DNA from 3 places in the Nonomuraea sp. bgisy101 genome. Region 3 is predicted to be linked to each of the others. Evidence: riboswitches for the same ligand, from Rfam matches in the RefSeq annotation. Region 3 holds a riboswitch; each other region holds the start of a gene.
What was found. Region 3 has a riboswitch for cyclic di-AMP ahead of AC3EO4_RS07380 (C40 family peptidase). Riboswitches for the same ligand answer to the same signal wherever they lie in the genome.
Positions count from the first base shown of each region.

Region 1: linked by a shared signal. The riboswitch ahead of AC3EO4_RS51050 (CHAP domain-containing protein) and the one ahead of AC3EO4_RS07380 (C40 family peptidase) in region 3 are both predicted to bind cyclic di-AMP.
Region 2: linked by a shared signal. The riboswitch ahead of AC3EO4_RS34415 (D-alanyl-D-alanine carboxypeptidase family protein) and the one ahead of AC3EO4_RS07380 (C40 family peptidase) in region 3 are both predicted to bind cyclic di-AMP.

Region 1 is NZ_JBYITD010000053.1:27,814-38,098, forward strand. It holds gene AC3EO4_RS51030 (hypothetical protein) at 1-283, opposite strand, end outside; gene AC3EO4_RS51035 (aldo/keto reductase) at 353-1,177, shown strand; gene AC3EO4_RS51040 (Gfo/Idh/MocA family protein) at 1,269-2,228, shown strand; gene AC3EO4_RS51045 (tetratricopeptide repeat protein) at 2,209-2,649, opposite strand; cyclic di-AMP (ydaO/yuaA leader) riboswitch at 2,780-2,914, shown strand; gene AC3EO4_RS51050 (CHAP domain-containing protein) at 2,930-3,637, shown strand; gene AC3EO4_RS51055 (DMT family transporter) at 4,090-5,088, opposite strand; gene AC3EO4_RS51060 (hypothetical protein) at 5,976-6,356, opposite strand; gene AC3EO4_RS51065 (trypsin-like peptidase domain-containing protein) at 6,618-10,285, opposite strand, start outside.
Region 2 is NZ_JBYITD010000021.1:152,738-163,022, forward strand. It holds gene AC3EO4_RS34370 (asparagine synthase-related protein) at 1-549, shown strand, start outside; gene AC3EO4_RS34375 (hypothetical protein) at 819-1,271, shown strand; gene AC3EO4_RS34380 (DUF3995 domain-containing protein) at 1,258-1,797, shown strand; gene AC3EO4_RS34385 (helix-turn-helix domain-containing protein) at 1,821-2,534, opposite strand; gene AC3EO4_RS34390 (oxidoreductase) at 2,779-3,603, shown strand; gene AC3EO4_RS34395 (ABC transporter ATP-binding protein) at 3,657-4,550, shown strand; gene AC3EO4_RS34400 (ABC transporter permease) at 4,547-6,175, shown strand; gene AC3EO4_RS34405 (alpha/beta fold hydrolase) at 6,273-7,487, opposite strand; gene AC3EO4_RS34410 (TetR family transcriptional regulator) at 7,689-8,312, shown strand; cyclic di-AMP (ydaO/yuaA leader) riboswitch at 8,622-8,764, shown strand; gene AC3EO4_RS34415 (D-alanyl-D-alanine carboxypeptidase family protein) at 8,778-9,695, shown strand; gene AC3EO4_RS34420 (class I SAM-dependent methyltransferase) at 9,711-10,285, opposite strand, start outside.
Region 3 is NZ_JBYITD010000003.1:242,410-252,694, reverse strand. It holds gene AC3EO4_RS07410 (type III pantothenate kinase) at 1-246, shown strand, start outside; gene AC3EO4_RS07405 (hypothetical protein) at 289-780, opposite strand; gene lysX (bifunctional lysylphosphatidylglycerol synthetase/lysine--tRNA ligase LysX) at 926-2,407, shown strand; gene AC3EO4_RS07395 (NADP-dependent oxidoreductase) at 2,503-3,432, opposite strand; gene AC3EO4_RS07390 (winged helix-turn-helix transcriptional regulator) at 3,520-3,939, shown strand; gene AC3EO4_RS07385 (LuxR C-terminal-related transcriptional regulator) at 4,151-4,366, shown strand; gene AC3EO4_RS07380 (C40 family peptidase) at 4,429-5,472, opposite strand; cyclic di-AMP (ydaO/yuaA leader) riboswitch at 5,478-5,626, opposite strand; gene AC3EO4_RS07375 (amino-acid N-acetyltransferase) at 5,902-6,471, shown strand; gene AC3EO4_RS07370 (RDD family protein) at 6,558-7,904, shown strand; gene AC3EO4_RS07365 (RDD family protein) at 8,001-8,498, shown strand; gene AC3EO4_RS07360 (histone-like nucleoid-structuring protein Lsr2) at 8,889-9,221, shown strand; gene AC3EO4_RS07355 (ATP-dependent Clp protease ATP-binding subunit) at 9,534-10,285, shown strand, end outside.

The sequences.
Region 1 (10,285 bases), on a different contig from region 3:
CGCGGCCCGGACGGATCATGACCCAGCGCAGTTGGACCCTTCCGGAGAAGGCGTCGCCGACGGCGTTGAGCCTGCGTGGCATGCGCTCGCTGGGCTTGGCGAGCTCGAGCCCCTCTGGCAGGTCGAGCGTGACCAGCTCACGCCTGGTGGCCGCGAGCGGGCGCAGCCCGGCGCGTGGCACCACCAGCGTCCGGTCTCCCAGCAGCCCGGCGTGGTGGGCCTCGACGGCGCAGAGCATCTGTAGTGGCGACTCCACCCAGGCCACGGATTCCTGTTCGTTCACGACACGCGCAACGGTAGGACGCCCACTCGAAGCGCCAGCTAACGCGGAGTGAACAATGGAGGCATGAACATGAACTCGCTGCTGCTCAACACAGACGGCGTTCAGATACCGCAACTCGGCTTCGGCGTCTGGCAGGTGCCCGACGACGAGGCGGAACGGGCCGTGTCAGCCGCGATCGAGGCCGGCTACACCAGCGTCGACACGGCCAAGCTGTACTACAACGAGGAGGGCGTCGGCCGCGCGATCGCCGGCTCGAGCGTGCCTCGCGAGAAACTGTTCATCGCCACCAAGCTGTGGAACAACGAGCACGACAGGGCCGAGGCCGCCTTCGAGACGAGCCTGTCGAAGCTCGGCCTCGACTACCTCGACCTGTATCTCATCCACTGGCCCGTCCCTTCCCAGGACAAGTACGTCGAGGCGTGGCAGTCGCTGGAGCGGCTCTACAGGGCGGGCAGGGTCAGGGCGATCGGCGTCTCGAACTTCACGATCGAGACCCTCGAGCGGCTCATGAACGAGACGGAGATCGTCCCCTCGATCAACCAGATCGAGCTGCACCCCCACTTCCCTCAGGCGGAGCTGCGCGCCTTTCACGAGGCCAACGGCATCCTGACAGAGGCGTGGAGCCCGCTCGGCCAGGGCAGGGGGCTGCTCGACGACCCCGCGCTGGCCACGCTGGGCCACAAGCACGGCAAGTCGCCAGCCCAGATCGTGCTGCGCTGGCACATCCAGCTCGGCAACGTGGTGATCCCCAAGTCGGTCACCCCCTCGCGGATCAGGGAGAACATCGACGTGTTCGACTTCACCCTCGACGCCGAGGACATGGCGGCGATCGGCGCGCTGAACAGGGGCACGCGCCTCGGTCCCGACCCCGCCACCTTCGACTGGATGGGCTGACCCGCCCGTCGGCCACGGCCTGCGCCCCGGGCGCGGGCCGTACGCGTGTCCGGGGTGATGGGAAGATCGATCACCGATAGAGAGGACTCTCATGCGTGACTTGGGTTGGGGAATCGCGGCCACGGGCGGGATCGCCAGGACGGTCGGCGCGGTCATCGCCGCGGAGCCCGGCATGCGGGTCGCCGCCGTGGGCTCCCGCGACCAGGGCAGGGCCGCCGAGCTGGCGGCGACGCTGGGGGCCGAGTCGGCCTACGGCTCCTACGCGCAGCTGTGCCAGGACCCGGCGGTGGACGTGGTCTATGTGGCCACCCCGCACGCCCAGCACCTGGAGGTGGCCGAGGCGGCCATCGCGGCGGGCAAGGCCGTGCTGTGTGAGAAACCTCTCACGGCGAGCCTGGCCGACGCCGAGCGGATGGTGGACCTGGCCAGGCAGGCTGGCGTGTTCCTCATGGAAGCGATGTGGATGCGCTTCAACCCGCTGATCAGAGGGCTGCTGACCGAGGAGCGGTTCGGGGCGCTGCGCTCTGTGCAGGCGTCGTTCGGGTTCGTCATGCCGTACGAGGAGCGGCATCGGCTGTGGGATCCCGCGCTGGGCGGCGGAGTCCTGCTGGACCTGGGGATCTACCCGTTCGGGCTGGCGCAGCTGCTGCTCGGCGAGCCGGCTGAGACGCATCTCACAGGATCGCTCGGTCCCTCGGGCGTCGACGCCGAGGTGGGGGCGCTGCTGACCTACGAGGGCGGGGCGCGGGCGCTGCTCGACACGTCCCTGCTCAGCCCGCTGGCCAACACCGCGACCGTGGTCGGGACGGAGCTGCGGGCCGACATCGCCGCGCCGTTCTGGGCGCCGCAGCGGATCCTGCTCTCAGGGCCCGGCGTCGAGCCCGAGGAACTCGTCCTTGACCCGGCCATGAACGGCTACGCCGAAGAGGTGCGCGAGGTACGGCTGGCACTGGCCGAGGGCAGGACGGAGAGCGCGATCATGCCGTTGGAGGAGAGCCTGGCGATGATGCGGATGCTGGAGGACGCGCGGATCAGGCTAGGCGCTCGCTAGCGCGGGCGGCGGCCTCCTCGTGCCCCGACCCCGCGGCCATGAGGAAGTGGGCCCGGGCCCGCTCCGGCCTGCCCTCCCTGTCCTCGAGCAGGCCCAGGTTGAACATGGCGCGCGGGGCCGCTTCCGGGTGGCCCGATTCGACAGCCTTGGTGTACCACCGGCGCGCGACCTCGGTGTTGCCGCAGCAGTCCTCCAGGACGCCGAGGTTGAACTGCGCCCTGGGTGTGGCGGCCCTGCCGTACCAGTGGCGAGCCTCGTCGAGATGGCCGCTCTCGTCCTCGATCAGCGCCAGGTTGAAGGCCGCCCGCTGGGCGGCCGCGGGATGACCCGATTCGATCGCCAGGAGATACCATCGCCGGGCTTCGTCCGGACGGTGTCCGTCTTCCCGCAGCCCCCTGTTGAACAGGTCCTGTGGCGACATGTCCTGACCGTAGATGATCGACGGACCTTTATCAATTTGTAAGCTACTTGCCTCATGTATTACCTTAGGCTCACTCAAGGCATAAACCGGGCAATCCGGACATTGCCAGACATTGCAATCATCACAGGTTCACCTGTGACCGCTGAATCCGCACCACGCGGAACCGGGGACCCAATCTCTCTGGGGTGAATCGGCACATCGTGCCGTAGGGCAGCTTCGCGTCCGAACCCGTCAGCTAACCCGGTAAGCGGCAGGAAGCTAGCAAGGAGTTCCCCTTCACATGGCAAAGCACAGCCGTAGCCGTGCCCCCAAGCTCAACTACGCGCATGCCGCGCTGGGCGCAGTCGTCATCGCCGGCGCGCTCGTACCCACCCAGATCGCTCAGGCCGACAAGCTCCCGCTTGCCGACAGCCCCCGGGTAGCCGCCCTCGCAGGCGCGCCCAAGGAGGACGCGGCCAGGGTCAGCGCCGCCGGCAAGGCTCAGACGAAGGCCATGCCGAGCGCTGCCGCGGTTCTGGCCGAGGCCAAGAAGCAGATCGGTATCAAGGAGAACGCCGCGGGCGGCGGCACCAAGTTCCAGAACTGGTACGTCAACTCGCAGCGCGCCAGGGAGACCGTCGCCAGGGACGGCGGCAGCGTCACCGCCTACGCCAACGCCGCGTGGTGCGCGATGTTCGTCTCCTGGGTCGGCGAGCAGACCGGCGCCCGTCCGCAGGTCGGCTGGGACGCCTACACCGTGGCTCACGCCAAGTGGTTCAAGGCCAACAAGCGCTGGGGCCAGACCCCCAAGCCCGGAGCGGTCGTCTTCTTCTCCTGGAGCGGCAGCAAGAGCCTCGACGACATCAACCACGTCGGTTTCGTCGAGAAGGGCAACGGCGACGGCACGATCTCCACGATCGAGGGCAACACCGGCAACGGCGTCGTCGAGCAGCGCGTCCGTCCCACGTCGCAGGTCGTCGGCTACGGCTACCCCACCTACTCGGGCTGACGATTCCGCCGCACTCCCCCGGCCCTGTTGCCAGGTCGGCCCGATGATCGAACCACGACTCATCGGGCACGTCTCCTGGTAACGGGGGCCCACCACGGGACCCGGGGCGGCCGCCGTCAGGGCCCTCGCCACGCGGGGCGCCTCGGCTCTCCCGCTTTCCAGCGGCGGGCCCCCTCCCCCCACCGCACGTGCCGTGTCCTCCCCCGGCCTTCCCCCCCGACGACACGCGTCCGGTCGCGGCGGGTCCAGGACACCTTCCCCTCCCGTCTCCGGCTGCCCCTGACCGGCGTCTCCGGCCAGGTCCCCCCTCCGTCGAACCCCTTTCGATGCGGTCCAGCGGCGCGCCGCGTCCGTCGCGGCCACCGCGTCGCCGATCCAGGCGTCCCGGCGCTCACGAGCGTCGAGTCAAAGGACCGTCGAGCCAGAGGAACGTCACGCCAGAGGACATCGCGTCAGAGGAAAACGGCGCGGCCGAACCGGGTCTCAGCCGGTCTTCCCCCTGTGGTGGGCAGCCGGACGACCCTGAGCACGCCGATGAGGATCAGGGCGAACCCGACGACCTGGCCGAGCGGCGGCCATGTGCCGCGTGCCGCGTAGACGTAGGCGAACCCGGCCACGGTCTCGACGTTGATGAGCATGCCCGCGGCCGTGGGCGACAGCCGGGCCGAGGCGACGTTCCACAGGCCCGTGGCCGCCCACGACACCACGACACCCAGCACGAGCACGGCGACGACGAACGCGGCCAGGTCCGGACTCTCCCCGGACGGGCCGGAATCGGGCGACAGTTCGCCCGACAGCGCGGCCACAGGAAGGCCGGCCAGCGTGACGACCCCCGTGCCGAGGCCGATCACCGTGGACCAGCCCCCGCCCGGCACCTCGGGGTGGCGGCTCAGGAAGCGCGCGTTGGCCAGCCCGTACCAGGTCCACAGGAGGACGGCGCCCACGGCGGCCAGCAGGCCGAGCACCTTCAGCCCGAGCGGCCGGTCCTCGGTGGGGGCGGCCCCACCCAGCTCCAGCGCGTTCACCACGGTCAGGCCGATCGCCACGAGCGTCACCGGCATGACGAGCGAGCGCCACCGGTAGGCCCCCGACAGCGCGTTGCCGAGCAGTGCCACTGTGACGGGGATGCAGCCGATCACGATGTCGGTGACCGGCGCGCCGACCAGCTCGATGCCGACGACGAGCAGCAGGTAGTACAGGACGTTGCCCGTCAGCGCGAACGCCAGGGCCACTCGCCAGTGCCGCCGCAGCAGGCGCCACAGAACACGCCCGCCGAAGGCGAAGAGCACCAGGGAGACCAGGCCGTAGGCCAGGTACCTGCCGACCGTCACGGCCACCGGGCTCCAGCCGGGCAGCAGCACCGGTATCAGGAAGGCCAGGCCCCAGATGAGGCCGGCCACCGTGCCGGCGGCGGAACCCACGGACTGTTCCCGCCGGGTGAGACCTCCCATGCGCTCCCCTCCTTCCCTCTTCCGCTACCCAGGTCAGCGGATGGCCGCCCCCTGCTGAGCGGCGGGGGCCACGCCGAGTCGCACGGCGGACGCCACCCCGAACCGCACGGTGCATGCCACGCCAAACCGCACGGCGGGCACCACGCCGAGTCGCACGGCGGACGCCACGCCGGGCCTCGGCTCACTCGTCCGGGCTCACGCCCTGTGCGGCGGCGATCACGCCGTGGACGGCCTCGCCGATCCGCGCGGCTGAATCGGCGGGGTCGGCCAGGTCGGGCCTGCCCGCGTCGAGCCAGGCGATGACCGCTTCCAGGGTGGGGGTGTGTAGCAGGCGCGACGCCCACGAACGCCATGGGCCCGGCGGGATGCGTCCGGCCAGGTTGCGCTCGGCGACCTCGCGGGAGGCCGCCGTGAGGCCGTGGACGAGGTCGCGGATGGGCGCTGTGGCTGCCTGCCGACCCCAACCGACGGCAGGCGCTCGTCGCCGACCCCTCCCTCATCGACCCAGCCGTGGAGGAGATCCTGCGCGCCCGGCCAGGGCGGCGGCATCCCCCGCTACGCCCGCACCGACCTCGACATCGAAGGCGTACGCGTACGCGCGGGAGAACCGGTGCTCCTGAACACCGGCGCGGCCAGCCACGACGCGACGGTGTCCGAGGGCCCGGCCCGGACCGCACCGCGCCGCACATTCGGCCACGGCCCGCGCCACTGCATCGGAGCGCCCTGGCGCGGATCGAGCTGCAGGTGCTCTTCTCCCAGCTCACTGCCCGTTTTCCCGCTACGGCGACTGCGGGGGTGGAGGAGCTGAGGGAACAACGTCCTGAGCGGCGAACTGACCGAAGTGCCGGTGCGGTGGTGACCTGCCTGCCGCGGCGGCAGGCGGGGCGTCATCGATGGCGCAGCCGATGGATCTGGGCTTCGAGCCATGCCATGGATCGCTCGACCTGCTCCCGGCTCAAGCCGGTGGCGTCGACCAGATCCGCGAGGGTCAGCGGCTCGGTCGTGCTGTCCATCACTCTGGCGATCTTCCCCGCCCACAGCTCTTCGTCGACGAAGGGTCTGCGGCGGTAGTGCTCGTCGAGGGCGGCCAGGTGCTCATGGGTACAGGCGGTCAGGAAACGTCTGCCGTCGAACCTGGGATTGCTGGCGTGGATCACGGAGGAGTCGAGCGCCATGCTGTACAGCTCTGCCCCCGCTGAGATCACCGCGCCGCACCAGTCGCACAGCGCGGGCGAAACATCCTCTTTGCCCGGCTTGTCGCGCTTCATGTCGGTCGTTTACCCGCCTGTACCCGCCGGACAGCCGTTATGTGCTTCCCGATCAGGCAAAGTGTTGGACCCGAGACGCGAACCGTGTCCACCCGCAGGCGCTCGGCCTGCCGCGCTCCCCTCGAACCCGCAGGCCGCGCCATGGATCTCCCGGTCCAGGCACACGCCGCAAGCGGCGCCGTGGCGCGTCGCTCATCCCCCTCGGCGACATTCCGCTCGACGTCGCCGACCATCTGCCCGTGGCGCTTCGTAGGAGCCCGCTCAGCCGTTCTCCTGGGCGATCCCCGCTCTCCTTCCTGACAGCGGCGCGCCCGGCCGTCGTTGGAGAGCCTTACGGATGGGGGATGCACCCCGGCTGTCAGGGTGAATGCCCAGCCAGATCGCCGCGTAGGTGTCGGTGAGCAGCGACTGTTCCTCGGTGAGATCCACGCGCTCCAGCAAAGCGGTCAGGACGTAGCCGGCCGCCTCTGCCGAACCGAATGCCACCAGCCACGCGAGCGCGTCGTCGATTCCCTGCGCCGAACGGCCCACCAGTCCCTGCCAGACCGGAGCAGCCTGCACGGCCATACCGTGGCGGGCGAGCCAGTCCGAGGCGTAGGCCAGCGCGTCGGTCCGCTGCTCGTAGTCGAGCTTCGCCTTCGTCAGCAGGCCGCGAAGCACGAGGCCCGCCTCCGGCATCGAGTGATGCCCTTCCAGCCAGGCCAGCGCACAGGAGCTGATGCGCTCCGCGGCGGCGGTCTTCCTCAGCCGCACGCTCATCAGCAGGGGTTCCAGCACCAGGTATGCCTGTGGCGCGCCGGAATGCGCTTCGGACCAGTCCAGGGCGAAGTCCGTCAGGGGCGGCGCGGTGGCCGCACCCTCTGCACCAGGATCGGCAAGGGAGAGCCGAGTGGTCCTCTTGTCACGCCAGGCCAGCGCGTAGTTGAGCGCTAGCGCGGCCTGAGGGACCGGAAGTCCGGGCCTGCGCAGCAGGGGCCGCAACACGTATTCGGCGTCCGGGTTGGGCTCCTCCCGCGCGAGGCGATGCCATTTGGCCAGCCAGGTCATGGCGTGATCGACAGCCTGGCGAGCCTGGCCGGTGTCCAGATCGCGGCGGTCGAGGAGTGGATGGAGCACGAAGCCGGCCTTCGGGGCGCGAGCCCAACCCCCCTCGCCCAGCCAGCGCAGCGCGTGGGAGACGGCAGCGCTCGCCTGATCGGCCGACAGGACAGGGCTCTCCAACAGCGGATGGAGCACGAAACTGACGTCGCCCTCGACCTGGGCTATCGCCAGCCAGTCCAGGGCTCGGGAGACGACTTCTGCCCACTGCGCGGGGTCCAGGTCGTCGCGTTTGAGCAGCGGACCCAGCACGCGGCTGGCGTCGATGTCGGCGAAAGGCCGGCCGAGCCTGCGCAGCGCGTGCCCGAGAGCGGCGGCCGCCTGCTCCAGAGGGAGATCCTGGCGGCGTAGCAGGGAGCCGAGGACCGCGTCGGTGTGAGCCTCGGCGGCGGGGTCATCGAGCAGAGCCAGGATACGGTCGACGGCCACGGCCCCTTGAGCGCCGTCCAGCTCCGGGTGCCGCAGCAACTGCCGCAGCACGGACGAGGCGTCCGGGTGCCCGACGTTGCGTTCAAGCCATGCCAGAGCCTTGTCGGCGAGCAGTGGTGGTGACTGCTCGGCTTCCTCGTCGAGGTGCTCGCCTCCGAGGGGCACGAGTGGCGCCTCCTCAGGGCTCCGCCAGGCCAGAGCATGAGCCAGCACACGCGCTGTCCTGTCGTCGTCCAGCATCGGAACGACCAGCAGGGCGCGCAGGACGGCCCGCGAGTTCCGACTGCGCGCGTCCCAGCTGAGCCACGTGAGGGCGGCGGACACGACGGCGGCGGTCTGGTCGTCCGTCAGGTGGCACCGCTCGAGGAGCGGCAGCAGGACGTGGCCGGTGTAGATGCTGCGCGCGGCCTCGGTGGCGAGCCATGCGAGCGCGTACTCGACGATGCTCCTGGCTTGGCGGCCGTCCGGTTCGGGACGTCCGAGCAGGCGGCGCAGCAGAAAATCGGTGTCGTTGTGCGGCGGCTTGCCGTCGTGGGACACGCCGTTGCGCGACAACCAGCTCAGCGCGAGATCGATCAGCCGGGCGAACTGGCCTGCCGTGAGGTCGCTCCTACCGAGGAGCGCGCGGAGCAGATCGGAATACAGGCCGTCGGTCCTGCGTGACTCCAGGAGATCCAGAGCCTGGTCGATGACCAGGTGAGCCTGGTCCGCACTGAGCGGTCGTTTCACCAGGAGGCGGATGAAGCCGGCCTCGGTGTCCGAGGACTGTGCCGCCATCCAGGTGAAGGCATGGGCGATGGCACGCTGTTCCTGATCCGCTCGGTAGGCCTCACGGTTGAGCACGCCCTGCAGAACGCCGACGGCGTTGGGATCCTTGGTGACCTCATTGGCGTCCAGCCAGGCCAGCGCGTGCGCGACGAGATCGAGTTTCTGCTCAGGCGAGGCGCGCCGGTAGCCGAGCAGGGAAGGCAGAAGGGTGGATGCCATCGGCTGGCGGCCGTGGATCCGCAGCCATGACAGCGCGTGGCCGATGAATCGCGTGGCCTGCTGCGAGGTCAGCCGGTCCCGCTTGACCACCCGTCTGCGCAGACCGTCCTGTCCTGCCATCCCCAGCAGGACGCCCAGCGCCTCCTGGTCGCCGGCGTACCGGTCCAGCCAGATCAACGCGTGCTGCACCGTCTCGTCGGCCTGGGCGTCCGTGAGGCCTTTCTTCTGGACCAGTCGCGTCAGGATGTACTGGGCTTCGCGCCCGGCGTTATGCCGTCCCAGCCACGCCAGAACCCGGTCGATGACCCAGGGGGCATCGTCGTCGCTCGGGCGTTTGATGAGCTTTTTCGCCACCGATCGGGCGTCCGCCTCGGCACCGTGGGCGCTGACCCAGGCCAGCGTATGGTCGACGAGGCGGCTGGCGTGCTGGGAGGCCAGCCGGGTTGTTCTCGGCAGGCTGCGGATGACGAATCGGCTCTCGGGGAGAGTTCCGTGCAGGTCGAGCCAGCGCAGCGCGTGGCGTACCGTCGCGGACTCGCTGTCGAGGGGTAATGCCTTCACTGCCAGCAGGGGCGCCAGCACGAAGCTGGCCTGCCGGGTTTCACCGGCGGCTTCCGTCCAGCGCAGGGCATGACCGGTTACCGCCGCCGTCACCTCGGGATCGAGGTCGTGACGGCGCAGCAGGTGGCGCAGCAGGAAGGGCGCCGCGCTCGGACTCACCCCCGCGTCGAGCACGGCCAAGGCCTTACGGCAGAGCGCTTCCACCTGCGGCGCGGGAAGGTCCGCTCGGGAGAGCAGGGCGGCGAGGATCTGGTGATCGTGCGGTTCGCGGGAGGCGAACAGTGCGGCCATGGCGGCGGCCGTCAAGCGCGGCGGGAGCGGACCGGCGGAGCGGCGTACGGCGCCCGCCAGGAGGGCGCGAGCCAACACGGGATTCCGCTCCTCGGCCCGGCGGAGCCAAGGCTCGACCAGCAAATCCCAGTTCTCGACCGCGCCGGGGAGCCAGGGGGAGCCGGTGACCAGGTTCAGCAGTGTCCCCACCGAGTCCGGCGTGAGCGGCGCGAGTAACTCGGCAAGACGTTCCGCATGCCTGCGCAGCCAGGACGTGCACAGGGCTTCCAGCCGGCGGGCCTTCCTGTCGTCGGCGTTCCCGGCCGCGCGCCGCAGATGACCGATGAGCCGATCGATTGAGCGGGCTCCGACCAAGTACGCGCCGAACAGGGCATGAGCCTGCTCAGCGCTGGTGGGAGGCAGCAGTGCGGCGATCAGCAGTTCCTCGACAACGGAGTCGTGCACCGCTTCGAGCTCGTGCCGGCCCGACTCCTGGATCCAGCCCAGCCTGCGCATGTTGCGGACGATGTCAGGACCCGGACTGGTGGTCTTGCCGAGTGTTCCGGTCTCGGCCAGCTCGTTCA
Region 2 (10,285 bases), on a different contig from region 3:
GTGGGACGTTGGCATGCCGCGGCGAGAGTGGGATCCCTGCGGCGCGGGGATCCGGTTCAGCCGTTCCTCGACAATCGCGTGGTGATCGAGGCGCTGTCGCTCGATCAGCGATGGCGGCATTCGGAAGAGGTCGTCCACGAGTTGACCAGCCGACTGGCTCCCGGCCTGCAGGAGGTCGAACTCGAGGGCAAGCCATGGCGCTTCCGAACCGGGCAGGCGAAAGCACAGCGCCGATGGTGGCAGCGCAAGCCGCCCGTGAGGACTTCCGCGCCACCTGCTCCGAAGCGTGGCAACCCCTGGAACTGGCGTACCAGCCCGGGGCCCCGTCTGTCGGCTCTTCTCGGAGAGTTCGTGCTCGAGCGAGCAGACGCCCTGACCGCCCTCGTACGCGGCGACGCGTTGAAGGCCTTCTTCTCCGAACCTGTCGTGAAGCAGCCTGCACTGGCCTGGAACCTTTACACGGTCGCCGCCCTGCTCACCGGCGCCTTCCCAGGAACGCCTCCCGCCATCACCGATCCGGTCCGTGTCGAGATCCCACAGGAGACCTGAGAGCCTTGATCAAGGCTCGGTGAACCCGACGCCGGCGCGCGGTGGATGGTCATCTGGATCCGCTGCCGGCGGAGTCGGGATCGGCTTCACCGGCTCGGAGCGCGCCGCGCGGCTCACCCGGCCGCTTTGCGCCGGATCGGCCTGAGCCCGCGGGCCGTGGCGAGCGCCGACTCGATCCAGGGGGAGGTTCTGGAACTCCCCCCGTGAGGGGAGGCGCCTCCCTCACTGTGGGGAGTGATGCCCGGTGCGCGGCCTCTACCGTCGCAGTCATGACTGCTGCTGATCGCCCACGAAGCTGGCCGGCTTACGCGGTGGCGGTGCTGTTCCTCGGCTACGCCGCGGGGAAGGCCGCCTTCGCGCTACAGGACCGGCTCGGGTTCCCCGGCGGCCCACCCGTGTCGGCCGCCGAGACCCGAAGCTACTTCATGGACGCGGCCGCCGCACAGTGGCTCGCGACCGCGTCCGGCGTGTTGGGCGCCTGCGTCGCCGTCGCCACGGTCACGGCGCTGGGGCGGAGGGTGCCGAGAACGTTGATGCTGCTCGTGCTCGTCGGGATGTCGCTGGCGGTCGGCGGCGGCGCGGGGATCATGATCGTGGACGCGTTCGTCGGCATGGGCGTGGGCTGGCAGTGGTACCACGGAGTCCTTGGCATCCTGGTGATCGGGCTGCTCCTGGAGATGATCCGGTCCTACGCCGCGGCGACGAGACATGTCGCGGGCTGATCGGGCGCGGGTGGGCGCGTACGGGGCGGCGGCGTGCGCCGCGGCCTACGGGTCGATGAAGCTCGCCCAGGCGCTGGGGGCCAATGCGCTGGCTGACAAGGACCCGCTGCCTCCGCAGCTGCGCGAACAGCTTCTCGCCCGTGATCCCTTGTTCGTGGCCAGCCACTGGTTGCTGGCCGGTGCCGCGGTGGTCGGTGTCATCGTCGCGCTGGCCACCGTGCGGCCCTGGGGTGCGGCCGTCCCACGCCGGCTGCTGCTCGCGATCACCTGGATCCTGGGCATTTTCATGATCGCGCGCTCGATCGGGGCGCTGGGGTTCGGATTCGTCGGCGACGCCCTGCTGCTGACCGGGGTTCGCCCTGCGCCGGTCGAGCACGCCGCGCTGGCCCGCACCTTGGCGCGCTGGGACCTGCTGCTGTGGTCGCCGTTCTTCCTGCTCTGGGGAACGTGCTGGACAGCGGCCGGATGGCGGCTGGGCCGGCGTGGCTCGCTCGCCGGCGACAGGCGGAACCTCGACGACTCCTAGCCGCCAGGCCACGCGAGGTGTGGTCAGTGCGTGTCGTCACCGGTGCCGGAAAAGGTTTGCCGGTAGTGTTCGGCCGCCCGCGCCATGTCGGAGCTGAGGAGCTGGAAGAACCGGCTTGCGGTGTGAAGCCGGGTGCTTGCCGGGGTCCGGGCGCCGAGGACCTCGACGCCTTCCCTGATGGTGTCGGCCCACATCGCCATCGACCGGGTGCCGACCAACCACGCCCTGTACCAGACCTCATCGTCGATGAAGTACCGCTCACGCCGGTTGTCACGTTCGCGTTTGACGAGCCCCAGTTGCTCGAGCGAGCCGACGGCCTTGGAGATGGACGCCGGGCTGACCCGCAGCCGTTCGATCAGCTCGGCGACGGTCATGTTGCCGCTGTCGCTGGTGAGCAGGCAGACAAGCACCTTGGCCGCCATCGGCGGCCACCCTCCTGACATCAGGCCGGTGAGCTTCTGCTCGTACTCCCGCACCGCCTGGGGGTCACGCCCGCCGGCGTCCACGAGGGCGGGCGTGCTCAGTGGCGGGTTCGGCCGGCGGCGGGCCCGCCACTCGGTCGCCTGCTGCGCCCGGGCGGCGTGGTAGCCGTGCGGGCCGCCGTTGCGGGCGATCTCGCGGCCGATGGTCGACCTCGGCCGCCCCAGGCGACGGGCGATCTCCGCATAGGCGAGCCCTTCCGCCAGCCCTTCGGCGATCTTGCGGCGATCCTCGTACGTCAGGTGGCCTCCCGGCATGGACTCCTCCCGGTCGTCGCGGATGCACAAGTATGTCGCCGGGCGCGGCTGATTGCGACACGGCAGGCGGCTGTTGCATTTGCCTGCAAGGTCGTTGCGCCAATCGAGGCGGCCTGAACTGCGGTGACACCGTCCGCCCCTTGCTGAATCCTCGAACGCGGTCGTAGCTTTCCCGATGCGTGAACGATGGCCGTGGCGATCGCGGCGGCCGTACACCTTCCATCGAATCTCAGGAGACCCTGGCATGGCTGCCAAGATCTGCCTCGTCACCGGCGCCTCGTCCGGCATCGGCCAGGCCACCGCACTCGAACTCCTGCGCGCCGGCCACATCGTGTACGGCGCGGCGCGGCGGGTGCACAAGATGGCGGCGATCAGCGAAGCGGGAGGTCACCCCCTGCCGATGGACGTGACCAAGGAAGAAGACCTCCAGCGGGTGGTCCGTACCATCCTGGACGAACACCAGCGGATCGACGTCCTGGTGAACAACGCGGGAGGCGTCGTCCACGGCGCCGTCGAGGACACGCCCCTGGCGATGGCACGAGACCTGTTCGAGGTCAACGTGTACGCACCGGCCCGGCTGATCCAGCTCGTCCTGCCGCAGATGCGGCGACGACGATCGGGCACGATCGTCAACGTGTCCTCGATCGGCGGCGAGCTCGCGCTCCCGCTCGGCGCCTGGTACTACGCCTCCAAGCACGCCCTGGAAGCCTTCTCCGACACGCTCCGCATGGAGACCGGACAGTTCGGCATCGACGTCGTCGTCATCCAGCCCGGCATCATCAGGACCGATTTCGAGGCCGCGACCGCCCGGCAACTGCGGGAGATCTCCGGAAACGGGGCCTACCGGCAGATGGCCGAGGCCATGGCACGCGCCGCCGAGGTGTCGGTGAGCGCGAGCGACCAGGCATCGGACCCCGGCGTCGTCGCGACGGCGATCAGGGAGGCCGTCGAGTCGCCCCGGCCTGACACCCGCTACGTCGTGGGCTGGCAGGCCGACAATCTCCTCAGCCTCAAGAAGTCCCTCCCGGACCGCGAATTCGACGCACGAGTGACCCTCCCCGCTTCCTGAGCGAACCGTCGCCTCCTCGCCATGCGCAAAAGACCCGCCATCGGAGAGAACCCATGACCCCTGCCATCGCCACTGCCGGACTCGTCAAAGTTTTCGGACCGGCACGCGCCCTCGACGGGCTCGACCTCACCGTACGCACCGGCGAGGTGCACGGCTTCCTCGGCCCGAACGGGGCGGGAAAGTCGACCACCATCCGCATCCTGCTGGGCCTGATGCGAGCCACCTCCGGCAGCGCCAGGGTGCTGGGCGGCGACCCCTGGGCGGACGCCGTCGCGTTGCACCGGCGGCTGGCGTATGTGCCGGGCGATGTGGAGCTGTGGCCCAACCTCACCGGAGGCGAGGCCATCGACGTGCTCGGCCGCTTGCGCGGCGGGCTCGACAACAGGCGCAGGGACGAGCTGATCGAGCGGTTCGAGCTCGACCCGAAGAAGAAGGCGCGGACCTATTCCAAGGGCAACCGCCAGAAGGTCGCCCTCGTCGCCGCCCTCGCCGCCGACGTGGAGCTGCTGATCCTCGACGAGCCCACGAGCGGGCTCGACCCGCTGATGGAGGCGGTGTTCCAGCAGGTCGTCGCCGAGGCGAAGGCCGCCGGGCACACCATCCTGCTGTCCAGTCACATCCTCGCCCAGGTCGAAACCCTCGCCGACCGGGTCACCATCATCAGGGAGGGGAAGGTCGTGGAGTCGGGGACGCTGGCGCAGATGCGGCACCTGACCAGGACGACGATCGTGGCCGAGACCGCCGCACCGGTCAGCGGCCTCGACCGGCTGCCCGGCATCCACAACGCGAAGATCGAGGGCGGCGGCGTGCGGTTCAGCGTGGACACCGAACACCTCGACGCGGCTGTCCTGCACCTCACGAGGTTCGGCATCCACTCGCTGGTCAGCCACCCGCCGACGCTGGAGGAGCTCATGCTCCGGCACTACGGGATCAAGGAGGCGGCATGACCGCCACGGTCTCCCCTGCGCACAGCCGTACCGGATCGAGAGCGGCGAGCGGCCACCTGACCGGCACCGGCGCCATGGTACGGCTGGCGCTGCGCCGCGACCGGATCAAGCTGCCGATCTGGGTGCTCGCCATCACAGTCCTGGTCCCGCGCTTCTACTACGCGGCCACCACCGCGGTCGTCCCGACGCCGGAGGCCCTGGCCGAAGCCACGGAGCTGATCCAGGTTTCCTTCATGAGGGTGCTCGCGGGGCCCTTCTTCGACGCCGAGGCCGTCACCACGCAGAAGTACTTCCTCGCCGCCTACTGGGTCGAGTTCCTGCTGGCCGCCGCGCTGATGAACATCCTGCTCGTCACCCGGCACACCCGGGCAGAAGAGCAGACGGGCCGGGCCGAACTCATCCGCGCGGCCGTCGTCGGCCGGCACGCCCAGCTCACCGCGGCGCTGATCGTCGCCTTGCTGGGCGATGCCGCGCTCGCGGTCTTCACCGCCGTCGCGGCGATCAGCATCGGGTTTCCCACCGGCGGCGCGCTGCTGTTCGGCGCTTCCCTCGCCGCGGCCGGGCTGGTGTTCGCCGCGGTCGCCGCGGTCACCGCACAGCTCACCGAGTACGCCAGAGGCGCCGGCGGGCTCGCGGGCGCGGTGCTCTTCGGAGCGTGGATTCTCCGCGGTGCGGGAGCGATGCAGAGCCAGGAGGGCGGTCCGCTGTTCTGGCTGTCGCCGATCGGCTGGTCACAGCAGGCCCGGGTGCTGGCCGGCGATCGTTGGTGGCCGCTCGGTCTTTCCGCTCTTCTCGCCGGGCTCCTGGTCGCGGGCGCCTACGCCCTGGCGAGCCGCAGAGATCTCGCTGCCGCCTTCGTGGCCCCACGTCCCGGCCGGGCCACGGCGCCTTCGTGGCTGCGCTCGCCGTTCACGCTCGCGCTGAGGCTCCAGCAGGGGGCCATCGGCTGGTGGGGAGCCGCGTTCGTCACCGTGGGACTCGTCCTGGGCGGCATGACCGGTGGAATGTCGACCACCGCTCTCCCCATCTTCGCCGGGGCGGACTTCGGGCGGGCCTGGCTCAGCCTCATGGTGTTCACCGGGTCCCTCTACACCGGCGTCTTCGCGGTCCTGTCGGTTCTCCGGCTCCGGGCGGAGGAGGTGCGCGGCCGTCTCGGTCCAGTGCTGGCCGGGCCGACCGGCAGATCGACGTGGCTCGGGTCGTCCCTGCTGGTCTCCGCGCTCGCCGTGGTCGTCCTGCTGGCGGTGTACGGTCTCGCGCTCGGCGCCGGCGCCGCCGCGTCGAGCGGCGACCCCGCCCTCGCGGGCGAGGTCGTCCGGGCATGCCTGCTCCGCATCCCGGAGGTGCTGGTGCTGCTCGCCGTACCCGCCGCGCTGCTCGGGCTCGCCCCGCGGGCCATCAGCGCGGCCTGGGTCGTGCTCGTGTACAGCGCGTTCGTCCAGATCCTGGGGCCCTACTGGAGGGTGCAGGGATGGCTGGTGAACACGTCGGTGCTGTCCCACCTTCCCTGGCACCCGTTGGGGGCGTTCGCCCCGGTGGCCACGGTGGTCCTGGTCGCACTCGCCGCGGCGCTGACGGCCCTCGGTCTGTACGGCATGCGCCGCCGCGATCTCACCACGGGCTAGGCAGGGGATCGCCGCCGCCGAGGAGCCACAAGGTCGTCGCCGGCACGAACGCCGGACAGCCCCGGCGGGTCGGCGAGCGTCCATGGCTGTTCGATGGTCACGCGAGGGCGCCGTCGTCGAGCGCCCGCGCGGCTTCGACGGGCGCGTAGGCGGCGAGCGCGGCCACGAGGCGGCGGATCTCGTTCAGGGCCGTGCGTGGAAGACGAGCGAAGCGGGCGACGTCGAGCTCGTTGGCGATGGTGAGCACGGCGAAGTCGACGAGGTCGGCCTCATGGATCGGCGTGATGTCGCCGGTGAAGCGATCACGGACGGGAAGCGGTTGGCGCCCGAGGCCGCGGTAGGTGTGGGATCGGTTACAGGCGCCATAGAGATAGACGAGCGACTCGGCATCGGACCCGATGACGCGTTCGAGCCGTCGCCGCTCCGTCGTCGCCATGAGCGCGTGCGGGAACCCGTCGGTGCCGTAGGTCGCGTGGCAGATGGCGGCCAGCTGGGTGCGTGGCGCGGCGGACCACGCCACGGTGAGGGCGTGCACCCTGTGCAGGTGGGCGAGCAGCGTTCCACCTGGGTGGTCGAGCCGGTCGGCGCCCAGCGAGCGTTGCAGCGCGAAGGCACGACGGGCGGTCGTCCCGGTGGCGAGCCACGTCGACGCGCGGTCCGCGACGATGCGGGCGAGCTCATCGGGAGCATCACGAGCTACCAGGTGACCTGCGGCAGGCACCTGAGAGACCGTGACCGCAGGGTTGGCGGCGCGGAAGCGCTCCACCTCAGCGTCGATGAGCGGTGAGCGCGGCCCGCCACGAACGAGCAGGATCGGCAGCTCGATCTTCGCGGCTGTCGCCAGAAGCTCGGGACCGCGTTCGAGGATGTCCTCGACGAGCTCGGCGTGGATGTGGCGGAGGCCACGGGCATCGAGCCAGGCGCGAACCCGATCGGGATCGGGATCGGGTACGACGTCGACGAGTACCAACCCGGCGACATGTCGTGCCGCGCGTGGGTCGGCGAGGGACGCGATGGCGGCCAGCCCGCCGAGGGAGGCGCCGACCACGACGACCGGTGCCGGCTCTCGGCAGATCATCGCGGTCACGTCCTGCTCGATGGCCCGCAGCGTCGTTGCCCGTCCCGAGCTGTCGCCGTGACCGCGCAGGTCGAAGGCCACGGTCCGGAGCCCGGACAGGGCGAGCGCCGCCGCGACCGGCGTCCACACACCGCGACGTTCGGCGCCGGCGTGGAGCAGGATGACGGTCGGACCGATGCCGGTGGCCGTGCCTCGCAGCGTTACGTCTCCTCGGGCGAGGGTGACTTCGGTCATCGCTGGTCGGAGCCCGGCTCGTCCCGGCGCCTGCCGCCAGGGACGGCACCGAATCGTCGAGCGAGGCCCTCACGGGAGGCCGGAACCTCGTTCCCTCGCGACGTCGTGAGGTCGACCACAGGCATGTCCGCACCCCTTACCTTGAGCTGTCAAGGTACGATACGACCCGCTGCCTTGGCCGGTCAAGGTAAGGTTGGAGTCGTGGGGACACGCCGTACACGAAGACCGCCTGAAGAGGCTCGCCGGCTGATCCTCGACGCCGCGGCAGCGCTGCTCGCCGACGGAGGCGTCGCGGCGGTCCAGGTGCGTGCCGTCGCCGCCCGGGTCGGCATGACCGACGCCGGCGTGACACACCACTTCCAGAGCCGCGACAACCTGCTGCGCGAACTGCTTCGACACGGTGGACGCCAACTGAGAGCCGCTGTGCAGGACGTTCTCTCGTCGTGGCTGGAGCAGGGCGCCGACCTCCTGGAGCTCGTCGAGTCACTCGCAGGTCTGTACCGGCAGGGCTACGGCGAGCTGGCGGTCGCGCTGCATGCTGCGGGCTGGCGAGAGCATGGCGACGGGATGCTGAACCCGCTTGTCGACGCACTCCACAGGCTCCGGCCGTCCGCGGCTTCGATCGAGGACACGCGGCTCGCGGTCGCGGCCCTCCACCAAGCGATGGCGATGGAGCCTCTCTACGGGAGTGCCTTCCGCCGCAGCGCCGGCCTCACCGGCGTCGCGGCGAGCGACCCGACCGCGCAGCTGCGCTGGTGGACGCGCCAACTCCACCTCGCGCTCGACCTCGAACCGTCCCCGCTCCGACATGACCGGGGACGCTGAGTCAACGGACGCGGCTGGGGCGCGGATCGAGCCGGTTCCGCCTGCTGGCGGTCGGTGTCGCACCTTGCCGGCTCGGTGCTGCGATCACCGCGCGTACAAGCTCATCGTGAAGGCCGACTGGGACAACATCTGGAACGACGGCTGGGGGTCGATCGCCGACGCGTAGCGGATCGGGCAGGAGCGAGTGTGGAGTATTTGCCCCTTTTGTGCAGTTTGGCTATTTTTAGTGCATTGTGCAGCGAGCCGTCGACTCGTCCGTTGCCATTGCATTGCCCGGACCGCGCGTCTCCTGAGGCTCATCCGCAGGACGACACTCGGCCGCCGAATCCGTATCCACGGAACCGGGGACCCACTTCCCTTGGGGTGAATCGAACGCCGGCTCAGCCGCGTCCGTAGGGCACTTCCCAGCCCGAACCCGTCAGCTAACCCGGTAGGCGGCATGGAAGCTAGGAGCACAACCCCTTCATGCCCACGTACCTCAAGAACCGGCTGGGCCGCGCGCTGCTCGGCGTCGCCATCACCGCAGGCGCCGTGACCGCCGTCGCCCCTGTCGCACAGGCCGCCCCACCGGCCGGTTCGGTCGTTTCACCGGCCCCCCGTGCCCACGTTCCCGCCCCCTCCGCTGACGCCCCCGCGGTGCTCGGCCGTGCCGCCCATGTGATCGACGCCAAGACCAGCAAGGTCTACTTCAGCAAGAAGGCCGATCTTCGGGTCCCGGTGGCCAGCATTACCAAGGTGATGACCGCCTACACCGTGTTGAAGCAGGCCAAGCCGACCGACGTGGTCGAGGTCACCGCCAAGGACGTGCGTTACGCGTCGAGGGGCGGCGCCTCGGTGGCGTACCTGCGCGCCGGTGACCGGCTCACCGTGGAGGACCTGCTGTACGCCCTGATGCTGCCCTCCGGCGCGGACGCCGCCCACGCGCTCGCCCGCACGTACGGGCCTGGTGTCGACGCGTTCACGGCGAAGATGAACGCCAACGCCCGCGAGCTCGCCATGAAGGACACGCTGTACGTCAACGTCGACGGGATGCCCACCAAGGGCGGCGGCTACTCCACCGCACGCGACCAGGTGCGGCTCGCCCAGGCGGCGCTGAACAACCAGTTGATCAAGAAGGTCGGCTCCACCCGGCACCGCTCGATCCCTGAGACGGCGGAGCACCGCGCCTACTCCTGGCGGAACACGAATCGCCTCCTCCGCACGCCGGGCACCATCGGCCTGAAGACCGGATTCACGCGCGCCGCGGGCTACACCCTCGCCTTCGCCGCCGACCGGGACGGCCGTCAGCTGGTCGGCGTGCTTCTGGGAGAGAGCAGCTCCAGCCGCCGCTTCGAGACCGCTCAGGCGCTCCTCGACTGGGCGGCGACCAGCAGGCAACCCTGACAACTCGACAGCAGCTTAACCGGCGGCCTGCAGCTGGAATTGCAGGTCGGAGGCGCCTGGCGACTCCAGGACCGAGACCGCGATCAGGCCGGCGGCTGCGGCAAGGCTCTCGAATCCTGAGCGGGTGTACCAGTGCAGTACCCAGGGGCGGTCCACGACGGTGCTCTCGCCGTCGCGGCACCGCTCGTAGCGCAACACCGTCGTCTGCGTCCGCGCGGAATCGCTACGCTCCTCGGACACCACCGAGACCCGCAACTCTGCACCGTCGTCCGCTGTAGCGGTGCGCACCCGGCCGATCCGTTCGGCAGGTGTGGGCGATGGGACGAACAGCGGCACCAGGGCGGTGCCGCCCACGGCGAGATGGTCGCGGATGCGGTGAAGGGCGGCCAGAGCGATGGAGTCGTCGGGGAGCAGGTTGAAAGTCGGCCCGGCAAGAAAGATCGCACGGTAGCGGCGTGGCAGATCGAGCGCCTCCATGCGCTGGTGGTAGACGACGACATCGACGCCTTGCTTCCGCGCCCGGTGACGGCACCGCTGCAGCATGTCCGCCGAGGAGTCGACACCCTCGACGTCGAGGCCGCGCCGACGCA
Region 3 (10,285 bases):
TCCGTCATCGCGAAGAACACCGTCGAGGCGCTGCAGTCCGGCATCATCTACGGCTTCGCCGGCCAGGTCGACGGCATCGTCGAGCGGATGGCGGCCGAGCTCGCCGACGACCCCGACGACGTCACGGTGGTGGCGACCGGCGGCCACGCCTCGCTCGTGGTCAGGGAGTCGCGCTCGATCGACGTGCACGAGCCGTGGCTGACGCTCATCGGGCTCAGGCTCATCTACAACCGCAACACGACATGACGAAGGGCCCCCGCGGGAAGGGGCCCTTCGGCGCAGTGACGATCACACTTCCTCGGCGTCGTAGATGTCCCACCACTTGCCGCACTTGCTGACCTTGTGGGTGTAGGGGTCGTACTGGCAGACCTTGACGCGGACCGCGTAGACGTCGTCCTCGTGGAAGGAGAAGGTCTTGTAGCCGGGGTAGCCGCAGTAGTAGCGGGAGTAGACCTGGTACCAGTCGTACTCGTCGTCGGCCGCCTGGAACTTCACGTAGGCGCACTTGCCGCCCTCGCTGTACTTCCTGTTGTCCAGGTCGTACAGCCGGCCCTTGACGTGAACCGAGTTGCCGTCCTCGTAGTCGCCCTCGACGCCGATCCAGCCGTTCGCCCTGGCGAGGCCGTACTTGGAGTAGTAGGGGCCCCAGTAGTCGTCGTAGTCCGAGGCGGAGGTGGTGGAGGAGGAGGAAGTGGAGGCGTTGGCGGTGGCGGGGAGCGACAGAGCGAGTGCGCCGGTGGCGGCCACTGCGAGGAAGCCTGTCGCGAGCTTCTTCATCATGATCTCTCCTTGAGCCCCACGGTTCCGGCTCCCTGCCGGATCCCCCCTGGGCTCTATGCGTCAGTTCTAAGCCCCTCTGCTTGCACTCCCTTTGCAAAGAGCTGACGAACTCTTGCATTGCGCCATATCGGTACCCTTTGGTGTTGTGAGCGACGAACTTCCCGAGCAGATGCGCATCCGGAGGGAGAAGCTCGACCGCCTTCGCGCCGAGGGCGTCGACCCTTATCCGGTGACCTTTCCCCGTACGGCGACCAACGCCGAGATCAGGGAGAAATACCAGGGCCTCGACCCTGACACCGCGACCGGCGACAAGGTCGGCGTCGCGGGGCGCGTCATGCTCAACCGCATCGGCGGGAAGCTCTGCTTCGCCACCCTGCGTGACGGCAGCGGCGACCTGCAGGTCATGATCTCCCTCGACAAGGTCGGGGAGGAGTCGATGGCCGCATGGAAGCGTGACGTCGACCTCGGCGACCACGTGGGCATCGAGGGCGAGGTCATCACCTCCCGCCGCGGGGAGCTGTCCATCCTCGCCGACAGCTGGCAGATCACCTCCAAGTGCCTGCGCCCGCTGCCGGAGAAGCACGTCGGCCTCACCGACCCCGAGGCCCGGGTACGGCAGCGCTACGTCGACCTCATCGTCAACGACGAGGCGCGCAGGATGGCCCACGTCCGCAGCGCCACGGTCCGCGCGGTGCGCGACTTCTGGCACGAGGAGGGCTACCTCGAGGTCGAGACGCCGATGCTGCAGCCGATCCACGGCGGCGCGGCGGCGCGTCCCTTCAAGACGCACATCAACGCCTACGACATGGAGCTCTACCTCCGCATCGCGATCGAGCTCTACCTGAAGCGGCTCGTGGTCGGCGGCATCGAGAAGGTCTTCGAGATCAATCGCAACTTCCGCAACGAGGGCGCGGACTCCACGCACAACCCCGAGTTCACGATGCTCGAGGCCTACGGCACCTATCTCGACTACAACGACATGGCCGACCTCACGCAGCGGATGTACCAGAAGGCGGTCGTCGCCGCTCTGGACACCACCGTGGTCGTCCACGACGGCGTCGAGATCGACCTGGGTCTGGTGCAGTGGCCGCGGATCACGCTGTACGGGTCGGTCTCCGCGGCGCTCGGTGAGGAGATCACCACCGAGACCCCGCTCGACCAGGTCAGGAAGTACGCCGACAAGCGCGACATCCACTGGGACCCGAAGTGGGGCCAGGGCAAGCTCGTCCAGGAGCTCTTCGAGGAGCTCGTCGAGCACACGCTGATCCAGCCGACGTTCGTCATGGACTACCCGCTGGAGACCTCGCCGCTCACCAGGCAGCACCGCGACGATCCGCTGCTCACCGAGAAGTGGGACCTGATCGGATTCGGCACCGAGCTCGGCACGGCCTACTCCGAGCTGGTCGACCCGATCGAGCAGCGCCGCCGGCTCACCGAGCAGTCGGTGCTGGCCGCCGGGGGCGACCTCGAGGCGATGCAGCTCGACGAGGACTTCCTCCAGGCGCTGGAGTACGCGATGCCGCCGACGGGTGGCATGGGCGCGGGCATCGACCGGATGATCATGGCCTTCACCGGCAAGAACATCAGGGAGACGATCCTGTTCCCGCTGGTCAAGCCCTCCCACTGACCCTGCCTCTGCCCCGGTCCCGCACGGGCTTCCCGCGAGGGACCGGGTACGGCAGGCGAGCGGCTCGCGCCGTACCGGACACGCGTCGTGACGCGTCAAGGTGTGAGGACCAGGCGGCCGCGCAGGCCTCCCGCGGCCAGGCGGGCGTGCGCGTCGGCGGCCTTCTCCAGCGGGTAGGTGCCGGCGACCCTGGCGGTGAGCCTGCCGAGCCCGGCGAGCCGGGCGATCTCGGCGAGCTGGCGCGGCTCCTCCCTGAAGAACACGGTCGCCACGTCGGTCCCGCGCAGCGCGACGGGTGCCACTCCGGCCGTCAGCGTGATGAAGGTGCCGCCGTCGCGTAGAGCGTTCAGCCCCGCGAGGCCGGTCACCGCGGCGTCGATCACGGCGTCCACCCCGTGGGGCACCCGCCGCCTGACGCCCTCCCCGAGGTCCTCCTCGCGCGGGACGAACCATTCCGCACCGAAGCCCCGCACCAGTTCCTCGTCGTCCCTCCCGGCCGCGCCCACCACCCGCAGGCCGCGGGCGGTCGCGAGCTCCACCGCGAACCCGCCGACCGCGCCGGCGGCGCCTGTGACGAGCACGGTCCTGCCCTGGTCCAGCCGCGCCCTGTCGAGCGCCTGCCACGCGGTCAGCGTGTTGAGCGGCAGCGTGGCCGCCTCGACGGCGGAGATCCCCTGCGGCGCGGGCGCGACCGCGTGGGCGTCGACCACCACGTACTCCGCCTGCGCCTTGGTCGGCAGCTCCAGCCGGCCGACGAGGGCGATCACCTCCTGGCCGGGCGTGAAGGCCACGTCCTCGCCGACCTGGTCGATCACGCCTGCCGCGTCGAAGCCGAGCCCGTAGGAGGCGAGCCTGCGGGCGACGCCGTAGTCGACGAGGGTTCCCGCCGCGACCGCGAGGTCGAACAGGTTCACCCCCGCCGCCGCCACCTTGATTCGCACCTGGCCGCTGCCCGCCTGAGGGATCGGAGCCTCGATGAGCTCGGGCGAGCCTGAACCGCCGATGAGCGCACGCATTGTCGTCATGCCGCCGACCCTAGGGAGAGCTGCTCTCTTCTGGTAAGAAGGCACCTGGAAGTGCGTAACCCACCCGAAGGAGCCCCGTTGGCGACCATGACGGCGGCCGAGCGCCGCGCCGAGGCCAAGCAGGCTTATGACGCCTATATCGCGCAGTGCCCTTCAAGGAAGCTGCTCGACGCGCTTAGTGACAAATGGGTCAGTCTGGTGCTCACGGCTCTCGCCAATGGGCCGCTGCGTTACAGCGATCTCGCCAGGACGGTGGCGGGTGTGAGTCAGAAGATGCTGACCCAGACGCTTCGCGGACTGGAAAGGGACGGCCTGGCCTCCAGAACGGTGACCGCCTCGGTGCCGGTGCGGGTCGATTATCGGCTGACGCCACTCGGAACGAGCCTGCTGCCACTCATGGCGGCGATCAAGGAATGGGCCGAGAGTCACATCGAGGATGTCGAGCTCCCCCGCGAACACTATGACGCCCAACGGGACGGCGAACAATCGGGGCGAAATTCCGGATAAGGACAGTTTCCTGTTAGGCGGTTGTGGACCGTTCTACGCACCACACGCCATGCGAGTTCTTCATATAGAAACGATCAAGTCAATAGCCGCCGTCAAGCGCCGCACGAATCGACCTTGACGACCTTTCCCGTATGCGTTTACCGTCTGCGAGACGAGCAGCTTGCTCGGGCCGAGACGTCGCCGAGTTGTGCTGTTGGGGGGAGGGCTCCCGATGGATGTGCTCACCGACGACGGAGTCGTGCTGAGCCAGGACGACCTGGAACTCCTGGCGGAGTTGGCCAAGGGCGTCACGGTCGACCGCGTGGGCAGGACGCTGGAGATCAGCGGTCGCACGGTCCGCCGCCGCCTGCGGGTCATCTGCGACAGGATCGGCGTCGCCACGGCGATCGAGGCGGTGGCCTGGGCGGCGCGCCGAAGACTCATCTAGCCGGCGCGGTTGCGTCTCGCGTACGGCCTCCATCCGGTTCCGGCGCGAGCGGCTCCCGGCTACTAGTCGGCGATGCGGACGGCTCCCGCGAAGGGCCTGTTGCCGATCGTGGCGATCCGGACGACGTCGCCGGTCTGGGGCGCGTGCACCATCATCCCGCCGCCGATGTAGATGCCCACGTGGTGCAGGTCGCTGTAGAAGAAGACCAGGTCACCCGGGCGCAGCTCCTCGCGCGTGATGTGCGTGCCCGCGGTCCACTGGTCGCCGGTGTAGTGCGGCAGGCTGATGCCGACGCGCTGGTAGGCGGCCATGACCAGCCCCGAGCAGTCGTAGGAGCCGGGACCTTCGGCCCCCCACACGTACGGCTTGAGCTGCTGCGTCAGCGCCCAGCGCGCGGCCTCCGCCGCCTTGCCGCTGCCGATGATCGGCAGGTTGACCTTGGTGGCGCGGGTGCCGGGCCGTCCCGCCTCGCCGATCGCCCGCCTGAACAGGCTGCTCTCGACCTTGGCCACCATCGAGGTGATCTTGTCCCGCTTGCCGCCGAGGTCGTCGACGAGCTTCTGGACCTCCGCCAGGCGCGTCTTGGCCGTCGCCCTGGCCTTCTCCGCGGCGGCGATGGACTCGGCGAGTTCCTTGACCTCCTGGCCCTGCTGCTGGTTGATGGCGAAGGAGGTGGCGGCGGCGTCGAGGAAGGCGCCGGGATCGGTCGCGTTGGCGAAGGCGAGGCCGTCGGTGAAACCGCCGGACATGTAGGTGCTCTCGGCCAGGAGGGTGGCCCTGGCGCGCTTGGCTGCCAGATCGGCTTCGCTGGTGGCCAGGATCTTCTTGGCGTTGTCCGCGGACTTCTTGACGCTCTTGAGCTTCTCGCGCTGCCCGTTGTACTGCTCGGTGAGCGTCTCGATGTCGTTGTGGAGCTTCTCGACCTGCTTGGAGAGCTCCCTGAGCGACGGCTTGGGGTCGGCCATGGCCGAGCCGAGAGGCGTGGTGAGGACCAGAACGGCCATCGCGGCGCCCAGGATCGCGAACCGCTTCTGGCGGGAACCGGGTTCGTGGGGGCGGGCGTGCTCGCCCGCCGACTCCCCTTCGCGGATGCGCCTGCGCTTCACCAACCAGCTCCTCTCGTAGTCGCCGACCGGGTTAGCTGACGGGTTCGGGCCGGAGCAGCCCTACCGAGCCCGAGCTCGGATTCACCCCTTGACGGCTGGGCGGCCGCCGGCGGGTCCCCGGCTCCCCTTGTGGGGGATTAGGCGTGTCTCCACGCCTGGCCGCGTGGGGGACATCGTCGGTGGACACTAGTGCAAGCAAGGTTCGTGCTCAACCAGAACTGCCAATCCAGTAGAGGATGCGCATCCAAAGGATCACGGGTAGATCACGCAAAAGCCCGATCGACCAGGGGATTGCAAAGCCTTTACTGAGTTTCGCGAAGGTTTGTCGGGTTTGTCGTGCAGAGATGCATAGCGTGCCCGCCTCGCTACAGTGCGTCATGTGACGGTAGTTAAGGGTGGGCCGAAACGAGCTAGGTACGCTGAAGGGCCATGGAGCAGGTCGTCGAGCGCACAATGCAGGACACCGAGATCGTCGTACGGCGAGCCCGCACGCCGGACGTCAGGTCGATCAGGCGCCTGGTCGACATCTACGCGGGCGCGGGCCGCAAGCTGCTGGAAAAGGCCACGGTCACGCTGTACGAGGACGTCCAGGAGTTCTGGGTCGCCGAGCGCGGCGGCCAGGTCGTCGGCTGCGGCGCGCTCCATGTGCTCTGGGAGGACCTCGCCGAAATTCGCACGGTCGCGGTCGACCCCGCCGTCAAAGGTTCAGGCATCGGTCACCGTATTGTTACCGCGCTGGTGGGAACGGCCCGTGACCTGGGGCTCCGCAGGGTCTTCTGCCTGACGTTCGAGGTCGACTTCTTCGCCCGGCACGGCTTCGTCCCGATCCAGGGAACACCGGTGTCACCCGAGGTCTACGCCGAGTTGCTGGCCTCCTACGACGAGGGTGTGGCCGAGTTTCTGGATCTGGAGCATGTCAAGCCCAACACCCTTGGCAACACCAGGATGCTGCTCCATCTGGAAGCAGTTGACTATGGCGTTGACCAAGAGGAAAGGTGATTGTTGATACTCATGTCGATACGTTGGGCAACAGCAAGCATGTGTCCTGACATGTGCCACATGCGCCATCGAAGCGAGGTGACACGGTGAGCACCGGACAGCCGCCGTATCCGCAGGATCAACCTGATGACAATTCCGGATACGGTCAGCAGAACGCAGGACGCCCGGGCGAGCAGCCCGATCCTGACGTGACGATCGTGGGCTACCGCCATGAAGGCGGCGGCTACGGTCAGCCGTCCCAGGGCCAGCCCGACTACGGCCAGCAGCAGGGCTACGGCCAGCAGCAGCAGGGCTATGGTCAGCAGGGCTACAGCCAGCCCGGCTACGGCCAGCAGCAGGGCTACGGCCAGCAGGCCGCGTCCTCGGGTCAGCAGCCCGGCTACGGCCAGCAGCAGCCCTCCTACGGCCAGCAGCCCGGCTACGGGCAGCAGGCCCCTTCCTCGGGGCAGCAGCCCTACGGCCAGCCTGACTACGGCCAGCAGCAGCCCGGCTATGGGCAGCAGCAGCCCTCCTACGGTCAGCAGCCCGGCTATGGGCAGCAGCAGCCGTCCTCGGGCCAGCAGCCTTCCTACGGTCAGCCCGACTACGGGCAGCAGCAGGGCTACGGTCAGCAGGCATCCTCGGGCCAGCCGCCCGAGTACGGCCAGCCCGGCCACGGCCAGCAGCAGCCCGGCTATGGGCAGCAGCAGCCTGGTTACGGCCAGCAGCCCGGCTACGGGCAGCAGCAGCCGTCCTCGGGCCAGCAGCCTTCCTACGGTCAGCCCGACTACGGCCAGCAGGGCCAGTCGCAGCCCGGCTACGGCCAGCAGTCCCCGTACGGCCAGCAGCAGCCCTACGCCCAGCCCGGCTACGGCCAGCAGCAGCCCGCGTACGGGCAGCCCGGCTACGGCCAGCCCTACGGGGCGCCGGCAGGGGTGCAGCCGCCCGGCGCGCCCGCCCCGCTCGCCGAGTGGTGGCAGCGCCTGGTCGCCCGCATCGTCGACGGTGTGATCTTCGGGATCTTCTGGTTCGTGCTGGGTCTCATCCTCGCCATCTTCTTCGTGGCCAGCTACAACCTCAGCACCGGTGCGACGAGCGGGCTGAGCGGGTTCGCGGCGTCGGCGATTGCGGCGGTCCTGGCGACGCTGTTCTACGTTGGCTACGAGTACCTGATGACCAAGGCCAAGGGGCAGACGCTGGGCAAGATGGTCATGGGCATCAAGATCGTCCCGGTTGGCGGTGCTCTGACTCCGGGCGGACTGTCCGGCGATGCCGCGCTCAAGCGGGCGGGTGTCACCTGGGGCGGCGTCATTCTTCAGGTGGTGCCGGTGGTGGGCGGTCTTCTCTCGTTCGCCGCGATCGGTGTCAACGCCGCTTCCCAGCTCTGGGACAAGCCGCTGCAGCAGACCTTCGCCGACAAGGTCGGCGGAACCGTGGTCGTGAAGATCAAGTAAGCGGACACTTAAAAAACGGGGGCCGGCTGGACGCCGGCCCCCGTTTTCGCGTCTTGGCCCTGTAATCGCCGTCGGCGGGCGTACAGAATGGGCCTTATGGTCGCGCCGCCGCCGGGAGTGCGGGCCGTACCGGCTGATTGGTGGGAACGGCTCGTCGCGCGAAGCATTGAGGCCCTCGTCATCGGGGTCTTCTATTACATTCTGTTCATCGCGGCCTGGGGTTTGTTGCGAACTGTAGGGCTTCTTGAGGTGTACGGCGACTGGTTGCCCGGCTTGTTCGCCTGGCTCGTCGTCGGGTTGGCTTATGCGGGCTATGACTGCCTGGCTCATTACCGGCGCCGCCGTACCTTCGGGAAGGCGATCATGAAGATTAGGCTGGAGCGCGCGCCGGGCCGCCGGCTGTCGCCGGGGGACCTTGCGAAACGCGCGATCCTCTATCCCGGGCCCATCGCCCTGGCGGAGATTCCGGGAGTCAATGTCGTAGTGGGAATCCTGGTGTTCGCCGTCGGGCTGTCTATCTTGATCGACAAGCCCTTGCAACGGGGGTTGCACGACAGATGGGCGGGTTCCTTGGTGATCAAAGACCCTCACTGAAGTGTGCATCTACCCCCAGACGCCGATTTTTCAGGATTTTCCGGGCGATCGGGTAAGAACTCTGGAGAGACTGGCATTAGGCTAGGTGGCACACCCCCGCCTGGTGGTCGCCCTCTTTGGGGGCGCTATCGTCGGGTCGGAGAGTCGACAACAGCCGCGCCGCGCCCGTCGCCGAGCGGCTTGTGCATAAAGGGCGCGTCTCCCACAAACCCCATGAGGCGGAGTGGAGCGGAATGAGCCGCCGGGCGCCGTCCAAACAGGACGGGTCCGCCGGGAACCGGATCTGACCCAGTAGTCAGGGAATCCGCGAAGCGCTGAATTGTCTCGTCGCCTTTCCGGGTATATGTTTGGCAGGCGAATGAAACAATGCTCCGGGAAAGGATTCCGTAGATGGCCAAGCAGATCCAGGAGATTCTCATCGATGACCTCGATGGGGGCGAGGCCAATGAGACGGTCAGCTTCGCCATTGACGGAGCGTCCTATGAGATTGATCTCAGCGATGTTAACGCCAAGAAGCTGAGGGACGCGCTGACGCCTTTCGTGTCGTCGGCCCGCAAGTCGGGCGCCGTTGCGGCCCGTCGCCGGGTACGCGGAGGCGCGCGTTCGATGAGCCGTGAGAAGAGCTCCGAGATTCGGCAGTGGGCCAAGGCCCACGGCCTCCAGGTCAGCGAGCGGGGCCGCATCTCCTCCGCGATCGTGGAGAAGTACGAAGCAGCCCACTGACATCATGCGCTTATGCCGATCGCCTAGAACCCCGGAGATCGCCATAAGCGCATGATCGTGTTTGCCCGTGAAAACCGGGTCTGTCGCGCTGCCAGTGGCCGGCGCGCTAAACGTCGTTCGCTTGCGGCGTATCGGGAACACAGCACCCCCAGTAGGTAGTTGGATGGAGGGTGAACGCCCTGCTCTCGGGGAACGTCTCTGCTATAGAGCGTGTCAGCGGCAAGAGGCATGGTTCGCCGAGCCAGGGCTAGCATGCGGGAGGACGGGACCGGATTTACCGGCCTGACTGACCGCTCTGTGAGGAGCGACGAGATGTTCGAGAGGTTCACCGACCGAGCAAGGCGGGTTGTCGTCTTGGCCCAAGAAGAGGCCAGGATGCTCAACCACAACTACATCGGCACTGAGCACATTCTTCTTGGTTTGATCCATGAAGGTGAGGGCGTAGCCGCCAAGGCTCTGGAGAGCCTCGGCATCAGCCTTGAGGGTGTGCGTCAGCAGGTCGAGGAGATCATCGGCCAGGGCCAATCGGCTCCGTCGGGGCACATTCCGTTCACCCCGCGGGCCAAGAAGGTTCTTGAGCTGTCGCTCCGTGAGGCTTTGCAGCTGGGTCACAACTACATCGGCACCGAGCACATCCTGCTCGGGCTCATCCGTGAGGGTGAGGGTGTGGCGGCTCAGGTGCTGGTCAAGCTTGGAGCCGATCTCAACCGTGTGCGGCAGCAGGTCATCCAGCTGCTCCACGGCTACCAGGGCAAGGAGCCGGCCGCCGCGGGTGGCCCGCAGGAGTCCGCGCCTTCCACCTCCCTGGTGCTCGACCAGTTCGGCCGCAACCTGACCCAGGCGGCCCGTGAGGGCAAGCTGGATCCGGTCATCGGCCGTGAGAAGGAGATCGAGCGGGTCATGCAGGTCCTCTCCAGGAGGACCAAGAACAACCCCGTTCTCATCGGCGAGCCCGGCGTCGGCAAGACCGCCGTCGTCGAGGGCCTGTCGCAGAAGATCGTCAAGGGCGAGGTCCCCGAGACGCTGAAGGACAAGCAGCTCTACACGCTTGACCTCGGCGCGCT